2 regions of the Pseudoduganella sp. UC29_71 genome follow, and region 2 is predicted to be linked to the other one. Evidence: predicted binding sites of a transcription regulator. Region 2 holds the regulator's gene; the other holds the start of a gene.
The links. Region 2 encodes sigma-54, which starts transcription at its own class of promoters, with help from an activator protein. Its sites were predicted from a motif close to TGGCANGNAANCTGCTTT; they were not measured.

Region 1 (4,377 bases), 2.7 Mb from region 2:
GCGCGACAGGTGGGAGCGGTATTTCACCCAGTCGAAGAACTGGCTGGGGTCGTTTTCCAGCACGCCGTTGTCGAGCCGCTTTTGCATGTCCAGCCAGGTCTGGTTCTGGATTTCCCACACTTCCGTGGTGAGCGTGCCGCGCACGGCGCGCGCGTTTTCGCGAGCTTCCTTCAGGCAGGCGGCGATCGAGGAGGGATTGGACGGGTCGCGCACCATGAAGTCGATGACCGAGCGGCCGTCCACCGTGCTGTACTTGCGGTCGTAGGCTTGCTGCAGCTCGGAGATGCCGAGCATGGCGCGCCAGCCCTGGGCGGCGTCCTGCTCGGACTGCGGGAGCATCGAGGTTTGCACGTTGACGTCCAGCATGCGGGCGGTATTTTCGGCGCGCTCGGTGTAGCGCGCCATCCAGAACAAATGGTCGGCGGTGCGGCTCAGCATGGTTGGTCCCTTTCCAGTATCCAGGTGTCTTTGGTGCCGCCGCCCTGCGAGGAGTTCACCACCAGCGAGCCTTCCTGCAGGGCCACGCGCGTCAGCCCGCCGGGCACCATGGAGATGGTTTTCCCGGACAGCACGAAGGGCCGCAGGTCGATATGGCGCGGCGCGACGCCGTTCTCGACGAAAGTAGGGCAGTTCGACAGCGCCAGCGTGGGCTGGGCAATGTAGCCGTCCGGCCTGGCGACCAGGCGGCGCCGGAAGTCCTCGATCTGTTCGCGCGTGGAGGCGGGGCCGACCAGCATGCCGTAGCCGCCGGCGCCGTGCACTTCTTTTACCACCAGGTCGGACAGGTGGGCCAGCGTGTACTGCAGGTCTTCCTTTTTCCGGCACTGGTAGGTCGGCACATTGTTCAGCACAGGTTCTTCGGACAGGTAGAAGCGGATCATGTCCGGCACGTAGGGGTAGATCGACTTGTCGTCGGCCACGCCGGTGCCGATGGCGTTGGCCAGCGTCACCCGCCCGGCGCGGTAGACCGACAGCAGGCCCGGCACGCCCAGCGAGGAATCGGGCCGGAAGGCCAGCGGGTCGAGGAAGTCGTCGTCCAGGCGGCGGTAGATCACGTCCACCCGCTTGGGGCCGTGCGTGGTGCGCATGTAGACCGAATTGTCGGCCACGAACAGGTCCTTGCCCTCCACCAGCTCCACGCCCATTTGCTGCGCCAGGAAGGCGTGCTCGAAGTAGGCGGAGTTATACATGCCGGGCGTCATGACCACGATGGTGGGGTCGTCCACGCCCATGGGCGCGACCGAGCGCAGGTTGTCGAGCAGCAGGTCGGGGTAGTGGTCCACTGGCGCGATCTTGTTGCGGGCGAACAGCTCGGGGAATAGCCGCATCATCATCTTGCGATCCTCCAGCATGTAGGAGACGCCGGACGGCACGCGCAGGTTGTCTTCCAGGACGTAGAACTCGCCCTTGCCCGCGCGCACGATGTCCACGCCGGCAATGTGGGCGTAGATGTCGGAGGCGACCGCAATGCCCTGCATCTCCGGCCGGTATTGGGCGTTGCGGTAGATCTGCTCGGCGGGAATGATGCCGGCCTTGATGATGTTCTGGCCGTGGTAGATGTCGTGGATGAACATGTTCAGCGCTTTGACGCGCTGGACCAGGCCGGTTTGCAGCTGGCTCCATTCGCCGGCCGGAATAATGCGGGGCACGATGTCGAAGGGGATCAGGCGCTCGGTGCCGGCGTCGTCACCGTAGACGGCGAAGGTGATGCCGACGCGGCGGAACATCAGGTCCGCCTCGGCGCGCTTGCGCTCCAGGGTTTCGGGTGGCTGCTGGGCCAGCCAGCGGCAGAACTCGCGGTAGTGTTCCCGCACGTCCGTTCCGCCGTCTGCATGCATTTCATTGAAGAAGGTAGGCATCTGCTCGTTCCGTGGCTGCGATGTTCTTGTAGTATCAAGAAGCGTGCCAGCATTGCAAGACAAAGATGCACTAGTTTAGTGCGGCGCGCCGGATAAAGCGCGCACCGCACGAGGCTGCCAGGCGCCGGAGGTGCCCGGCGTATCCGCAGCGCTTACTGAGCGTTTCAGGCAGATTAGCGTTTCAGGCAGATGGCAAAGTCTTCCACCGCGCCGTAGGCCGGCTGCGCCGGGCGGGCCGCACCGCACAGGTCGGTGGCTGGCGCGCCGGTGGGCGCTGCTGCTGCGCTGCTGCGGCGCGGTGCTGCGCCGGCCCACGCCAGGTCCAGTCCCAGCGCGTCGCGGAACAGGGCGCGCTGCGGGTGCGACCCCACGAACAAGCGGTTCAGGCTGGTGTCCAGGTTGTCGCCTGCGTGCAGGATGCCGCCGCGGTCGGCGCGCAGCCTGCCGTCGATGATGTTGCCATCGACCTGGGCGCTGCTTTCCGGGTAGCGCACCATGATGCCGGCCGTATCGATCAGCGTGTTGTGCAGGATTTTGCTGGTGGCAGCACGGTTCAGGTAGATGCCTTCATCCGAGCACGAGGCGATCAGGTTGGCCCGGATGGTGCTGCCGTCCTGCTCGGTGATGCAGCGCTGGTCGCGGCAGTAAGGCACGCCGGTGCCGCCGCCGCCCAGCGACAGGCCGACCCGCTGGCCGCTATAGCCGCGCAGCTTGTGCTCGCACAGCACCACGTTGCGCTCGAACAGGTTGCCCGAGCCAGCGCCCTTGGCGTAGGCGCCGTAGCTGATGCCGTCGCCGCCCATCTTGATGAAGTCGGTGATCAGGTTGCCGCGGATCGCCCAGCGGCTGCCGGCCACGAGGTCGATTGGCGTGACGGGCTGACTGGTCTGGCGCACAGCCGTATTGCTCAGCGTATTGCCTTCGATGAGGCCATCGTCCGGCGCGTTGCCGCCCTGGGCATTGATCTTGAAGTGCGAATCGAAATCGGTGATGGTGTTGTTGCGCGATACAAAGCCGCTGGCGCGGCCGGCGACGTGGAAGGCGTGTTCGCATGATCCGGGGTCGGTACAGGCGCCGCGTATGGTCAGGTTCTCAAATGTCCAGTGCGGGCCGCTGACCAGGAAGCCCTCATTGATGCTGAAGTCGATGATGGCCGTGCCGGACCGCTCGGCGCGCACGGTGATGGGGCGTTCCTTGCTGCCGGCTGCGCTGGCCGCGACGAAGGGCACGCCACGGAAGCTGTACGTGCCCGGCTGCAGCGTGATCACGTCGCCGGCGCGGGCGTTCGCCATGGCTTGCACCAGTGCGCCAGCCGTGGCGACCGGCACCGGGTTGCCGGCCGGCGCAGGCGCGGCGGCGGACTGGGCGCCTGCCTTCCACGCGGGCAGGGCGGGGGAGGCGGCAGCGCCGCCGTCCATGCCCGCCAGGGTGGACGCGACCTTGCGGCCCAGTCCTTCGACCATGCTGTTGTGGCCGGAGGCGCGGCGCGCCACGTAGGGGCCAACCTGGCGCGGCGCCATGCCGACTTCGTTCACGGCATAGAAGGCTGCAGCGGTACCGCCGCCCACGCACAACAGGGAGAGAAGGGCGAGCGGCAGCAACTTGCCGGAGGGTTTGCGGGACGATCTGGTTCTGGTGCGGGGCATGATATTCCGTTATGTTGATTATTCTTCGATGCTTATTCTTTGATGCGGTACCACGCCAGGCCTATCCATTCATAGACGGCGTAGTAGGACGATTCGAGCGCATCCGCGCGCGGCAGGAAGGAGCCGGCGGACATCGGCCCCCAGGCGCGGAACATGGTAGGCGCGGCGATCACCTGCAGGCCGGCGCGCTCGAACACGCGCCGCGCGCGCGGCATGTGCATGGCGTCCGTTACCAGCAGCACGCGCTGCACGCCGGCCGGCTGCAGCAGGCGCGCCGAAAACGCCGCGTTCTCCGCCGTGGTGGCGGAGTCCGGCTCGATCCACCGCACTTCGGTGCGGAAATCCTCGCGCAGCGCGCGCGCCATGGCCTCGGCCTTGGGCGGCACGCCGCGCTGCGGCTCGGCATTGCCGCCGGTGACCAGCAGCGGCAGGCCGGTGCTGTGCTGCAGGCGCGCGCCGTAGCGCAGGCGCGCCAGCGCGATGCCGTCCGGGCTATTGCCGCCGTACTCGGGCGCCTGTTCCATATTCCCTGCCGCCAGCACCACGATGGCTTGCGCCTCGCGCTCCGCGCCGGCAGCCAGCGGCGCCGTCATGTTCTCCAGCGGACGCACCAGCAGGCGCGCGCCGGCGCCCGTGCTGAGCACCACCAGCAAGGCCAGCGCGCCGCCCGCCAGGGCCGTGCCCGCGCGCGGCCAGCGGCGGCGCAGCAGCCAGCCGGCCAGCATGGCCAGGAACAGGCTCATGGGGGGCAGCAGGACGATGTGGGCAAGCTGGGACAGGGTGAAGGGGGCAGGCATCTTGACATTGGAGCAATTACGCTGCCGAAAGTCAAGGATTGCTGCTCAGGCCAAGGCGGTGTCGAGCGCCATCAT
Region 2 (4,377 bases):
ACGAAGTGCAGGGCGAGTTCATCTATTACGACAGCCGCAAGGAATTCTTCAGCGTGAAAAACAGCGCGACCGGCGAGAGCAAGCCGGGCGGCGGCCGCGGCACCATGGTGATCCAGCCGTCCACCAAGCGCCCGCCGCCGGACGCGCCGGCGCAGCAACCGCCAGCGGGGAAATGACGATGGCCGAAGCAACGCAGATAACGCAGAACATGGACGGCTGCACCAGCACCCTGGTGGTGCGCGGCCTGCAGAAAACCTACGGCAAGCGCCAGGTGGTGCACGACGTGTCGCTGCAGGTCGAATGCGGCGAAGTGGTGGGCCTGCTGGGGCCTAACGGCGCCGGCAAGACCACCTCCTTCTACATGATCGTGGGCCTGGTGCCGTCCGACGCGGGCAGCATCGATATCGCCGGCGTGGACGTGTCCAGCATGCCGATACACCAGCGCGCCACGCTGGGCCTGTCCTACCTGCCGCAGGAAGCGTCGGTGTTCCGCAAGCTGACGGTGGAGGAGAACATCCGCGCCGTGCTGGAGATCCAGAAGGTCAACGGCAAAACGCTGAGCAAGGCCGAGATCGACGAACGCCTGGACCGCCTGCTGGCCGACCTGCAGATCGAGAAGCTGCGCGAGAACCAGGCGCTGTCGCTGTCGGGCGGCGAGCGCCGCCGGGTGGAGATCGCGCGCGCGCTGGCCACCAATCCGCGCTTCGTGCTGCTGGACGAGCCGTTCGCCGGCGTGGACCCGATCGCCGTGATCGAGATCCAGCGCATCGTGCGCTTCCTCAAGGAGCGCGGCATCGGCGTGCTGATTACCGACCACAACGTGCGCGAGACGCTGGGCATCTGCGACCGCGCCTATATCATCAACCAGGGCAGCGTGCTGGCGTCCGGCCGTCCGGACGACATCATCGCCGACGAATCGGTGCGGCGCGTCTACCTGGGCGAACACTTCCGCATGTAAGACGCCATGAAACAGTCACTGCAACTCCGCACCTCTCAGCACCTGGCGCTGACGCCGCAGCTGCAGCAATCGATCCGGTTGCTGCAGTTGTCCACGCTGGAGCTGCACCAGGAACTGGAACAGCTGCTGGGCGAGAACCCCTTGCTGGAGCGGCTGGACGACCCGCTGGACCGCTCGCTGCGCCTGCTGAGCGACGGCGCCATCAACCAGACCCAGCCTAACGGCGCGGACGCTTCTCCGGCCGAGGTCGGCGCGCCCGCGCAGGACAGCGCCCCGGCCGCCGAGGGCGATCCCTTCGAGGGCGCCACCGGCGAAGGCGACAGCGCCAGCGGCGCCGAAGCCGACACCGACTGGAGCGACGCCGGCCGCAGCAAGGCGCCGGACGACGACGATGCGCGCCCGCAGCTCGAAGCGAGCCACTGCACCTTGCGCGAACACCTGATGGAGCAGATGCGCGTGACCGTGCAGGAGCCGCGCGACCGCGTGCTGATGGAACTGATCATCGACGCGCTGGACGAGAACGGCTACCTGGAAGAGCCGCTGGAGGAAATCCACGCGCGCCTGCCGCAAGAGGCGGACGTGGAGCTGGAAGAACTGCAGACGGCGCTGACCCTGCTGCAAAGTTTCGACCCCATCGGCGTGGGCGCGCGCAGCGCCTCCGAGTGCCTGGCGCTGCAGATCAAGCGCATGCCCGGCGTGCCCTTGGTGACGCGCCGCATGGCTGTCTGCATCGTGGAAAAGCACCTGGCCTGGTTCGCGCAGCGCGAGTTCAACAAGCTGAAAAAAGCCCTCGATTGCGACGACGAAGACTTGCGCGAAGCGCAGGCGGTGATCCGCCAGTGCAATCCGCATCCGGGCGCCGAGTTCGCTTCCGACGTGTCCGACTACGTGGTGCCGGACGTGATCGTGAAGAAGGCGCGCAATGGCTGGCAGGTCACGCTGAACAACGACGTGATGCCGCGCCTGCGCGTGAACGCGCTGTACGCCAACATGCTCAAGCAGGGCAAAGGCGAAACCGCGATGGGTGCGCAGCTGCAGGAAGCGAAGTGGCTGATCAAGAATATGCGCCAGCGTTTCGACACGATACTGCGCGTCGCACAAGCGATAGTAGAAAGACAAAAGAACTTTTTCAGCCATGGCGCGGTTGCCATGAGACCCCTTGTGTTGCGTGAAATTGCTGATACACTGGGACTACACGAGAGCACTATTTCTCGCGTAACAACTCAGAAATACATGCTGACTCCGCATGGGATGTTTGAGTTGAAATATTTCTTTGGCAGTCACGTCGCCACCGAAGCAGGAGGAGAAGCATCCTCGACGGCGATACGGGCGCTGATTGTGCAATTGACAGGAGCTGAAGACCCGAAAAATCCTTTATCCGACAGTAAGATTGCGGACATGCTGGGTGAACAGGGCATGGTAATTGCGCGACGGACTGTTGCCAAATATCGCGAAGCCTTGAAAATCCCTCCGGTAAGTCTGCGTAAAGCTTTGTAGTTTTACTTGGGTTCCCCTGCGCTCCAATAACATTCGACAGCGTACGAGCCCTTATCTTTAGGAGTGTGTATGAATCTCACCATCAGTGGACATCATCTCGAAGTGACCCCCGCCATCCGTGAATACGTGCAGAACAAGCTGGAACGGGTCAAACGCCACTTCGATCAAGTTATTGATATTGCTGTCATCCTGACTGTAGATAACCTCACCGAGAAAGAGAAAAGGCAGAAAGCGGAGATCAATCTGCGAATGTCCGGCAAGACCGTGTACGTGGAAAGCCTGTCGCAAGACCTGTACGCTGCCATCGATACGCTGGTCGACAAACTGGACCGCCAAGTCATGAAATACAAGTCGAAAGTGCAGGAGCATGGCCACGCGGCCATCAAACACCTCCCCGACACTTACGAACCCGCCGCCACCGCATAATACGGTCACCGGCACTCCAACAAAGGGCGCATCTGGCGCCCTTTTTTGCGCCCGCGCTAAAATGGAGCTCTAACAATCATAGAGACATCCAGCATGAGCGAGCACGTCCTGACCACGGTTGCCAACGGCACCGGCTTCATCACCCTCGACCGCCCCAAGGCGCTCAATTCCCTCTCCCTCGGCATGGTGCGCAGCCTGACGGCCGCACTGATGGCCTGGCGCAACGACAGCGCCGTAGCCGCCGTGGTGATCCGCAGCAGCAGCGAAAAAGCACTGTGCGCCGGCGGCGACATCCGCTTCTTCCACGAAGTGGGCACGGCCACGCCGCAGGGCGGCAGCGCGCTGCTGGAGGATTTCTTCACCGAAGAATACGCGCTCAACCACCTGATCCACTATTACGCTAAACCGTATATCGCATTAATGGACGGCGTGGTGATGGGCGGCGGCATGGGCATCTCGCAGGGCGGCCCCGGCTGCGGCGTGCGCATTGTGACGGACCGCACCAAGATGGCCATGCCGGAAGTAAACATCGGCCTGTTCCCGGACGTGGGCGGGAGCCATTTCCTGTCGCACGCGCCCGGCAGCCTGGGGCGCTACCTGGGCCTGACCGGCCTGACCGTGGGCGCGGCGGACGCGCTCTACGTCGGCCTGGCGGACCACTACGTGCCGACCGATGCCTGGGAAGCGCTGCGCGACTTGCTGGAGGCGGTGCCGGGCGGCGAGCTGCGCGACGCGATTGAAGCCTATAGCGCGCGGTTCCGGGCCGGCCCCGGCGTGCTGGAGACCGAGCGCGCCACCATCGAGCGCCATTTCGCGCTGGACAGCGTGGCGGACATCATGGCCTCGCTGGCCGGTGACGAGAATGTGTTTGCGCAGAAGGCGCTGCAGGCCATGCAGACGCGCTCGCCGCTGATGATGTGCGTGACGCTGGAGCTGTTGAGGCGCGGCGCCGCGCTGGACGTGGCGGACTGCCTGCGCATGGAGCGCAACCTGGTGCGGCGCAATTTCGAACATGGGGAAGTGCTGGAAGGCGTGCGCGCGCTGGTGATCGATAAGGACAATGCGCCGAATTGGTCGCCAGGGACGCTGGAGGAGGTGACGCCGGAGATGGTGGCGGCGTTCTTCGCGCCGCCGTGGCCGGCGCACGCGCATCCGCTGCGGCACCTGTGATGGTGGGTTACGCGCGTCCCGCGCTAACCCGCCCTACGTGAACCGTCGAACCGTCGAAACCGTCGAACCGTAGGGCGGGTTAGGCGAACGCCGTAACCCGCCGATCACGACTGCTCGCGGTGGCGCAGGACAACCTGTTCGGTCGGGTGGAAATGCCGCGCCAGGCGCTCGGCCATATACACCGAGCGGTGCTGGCCGCCCGTGCAACCCACCGCCACCGTCAGGTAGCTGCGGTTATCGGTCTTGAACGACGGCAGCCACTTGGCCACGAAATCGCGGATGTCCTTGAACATCTCGTCCGCGCTCGGCTGCGCATCCAGAAAGGC

Region 1: a site for sigma-54 is predicted at 1,891-1,908, ahead of ACFJI2_RS10260 (circularly permuted type 2 ATP-grasp protein). Genes of this name have one in related genera too.

Annotation. Positions count from the first base shown of each region.
Region 1 is NZ_CP170549.1:2,353,998-2,358,374, forward strand. Features, by position in the region: gene ACFJI2_RS10255 (alpha-E domain-containing protein) at 1-438, opposite strand, end outside; gene ACFJI2_RS10260 (circularly permuted type 2 ATP-grasp protein) at 432-1,859, opposite strand; gene ACFJI2_RS10265 (right-handed parallel beta-helix repeat-containing protein) at 2,033-3,505, opposite strand; gene ACFJI2_RS10270 (YdcF family protein) at 3,538-4,302, opposite strand; gene ACFJI2_RS10275 (ZIP family metal transporter) at 4,348-4,377, opposite strand, start outside.
Region 2 is NZ_CP170549.1:6,608,391-6,612,767, forward strand. Features, by position in the region: gene lptA (lipopolysaccharide transport periplasmic protein LptA) at 1-176, shown strand, start outside; gene lptB (LPS export ABC transporter ATP-binding protein) at 179-958, shown strand; gene ACFJI2_RS29555 (RNA polymerase factor sigma-54) at 965-2,455, shown strand; gene hpf (ribosome hibernation-promoting factor, HPF/YfiA family) at 2,525-2,881, shown strand; gene ACFJI2_RS29565 (enoyl-CoA hydratase/isomerase family protein) at 2,975-4,051, shown strand; gene rapZ (RNase adapter RapZ) at 4,156-4,377, opposite strand, start outside.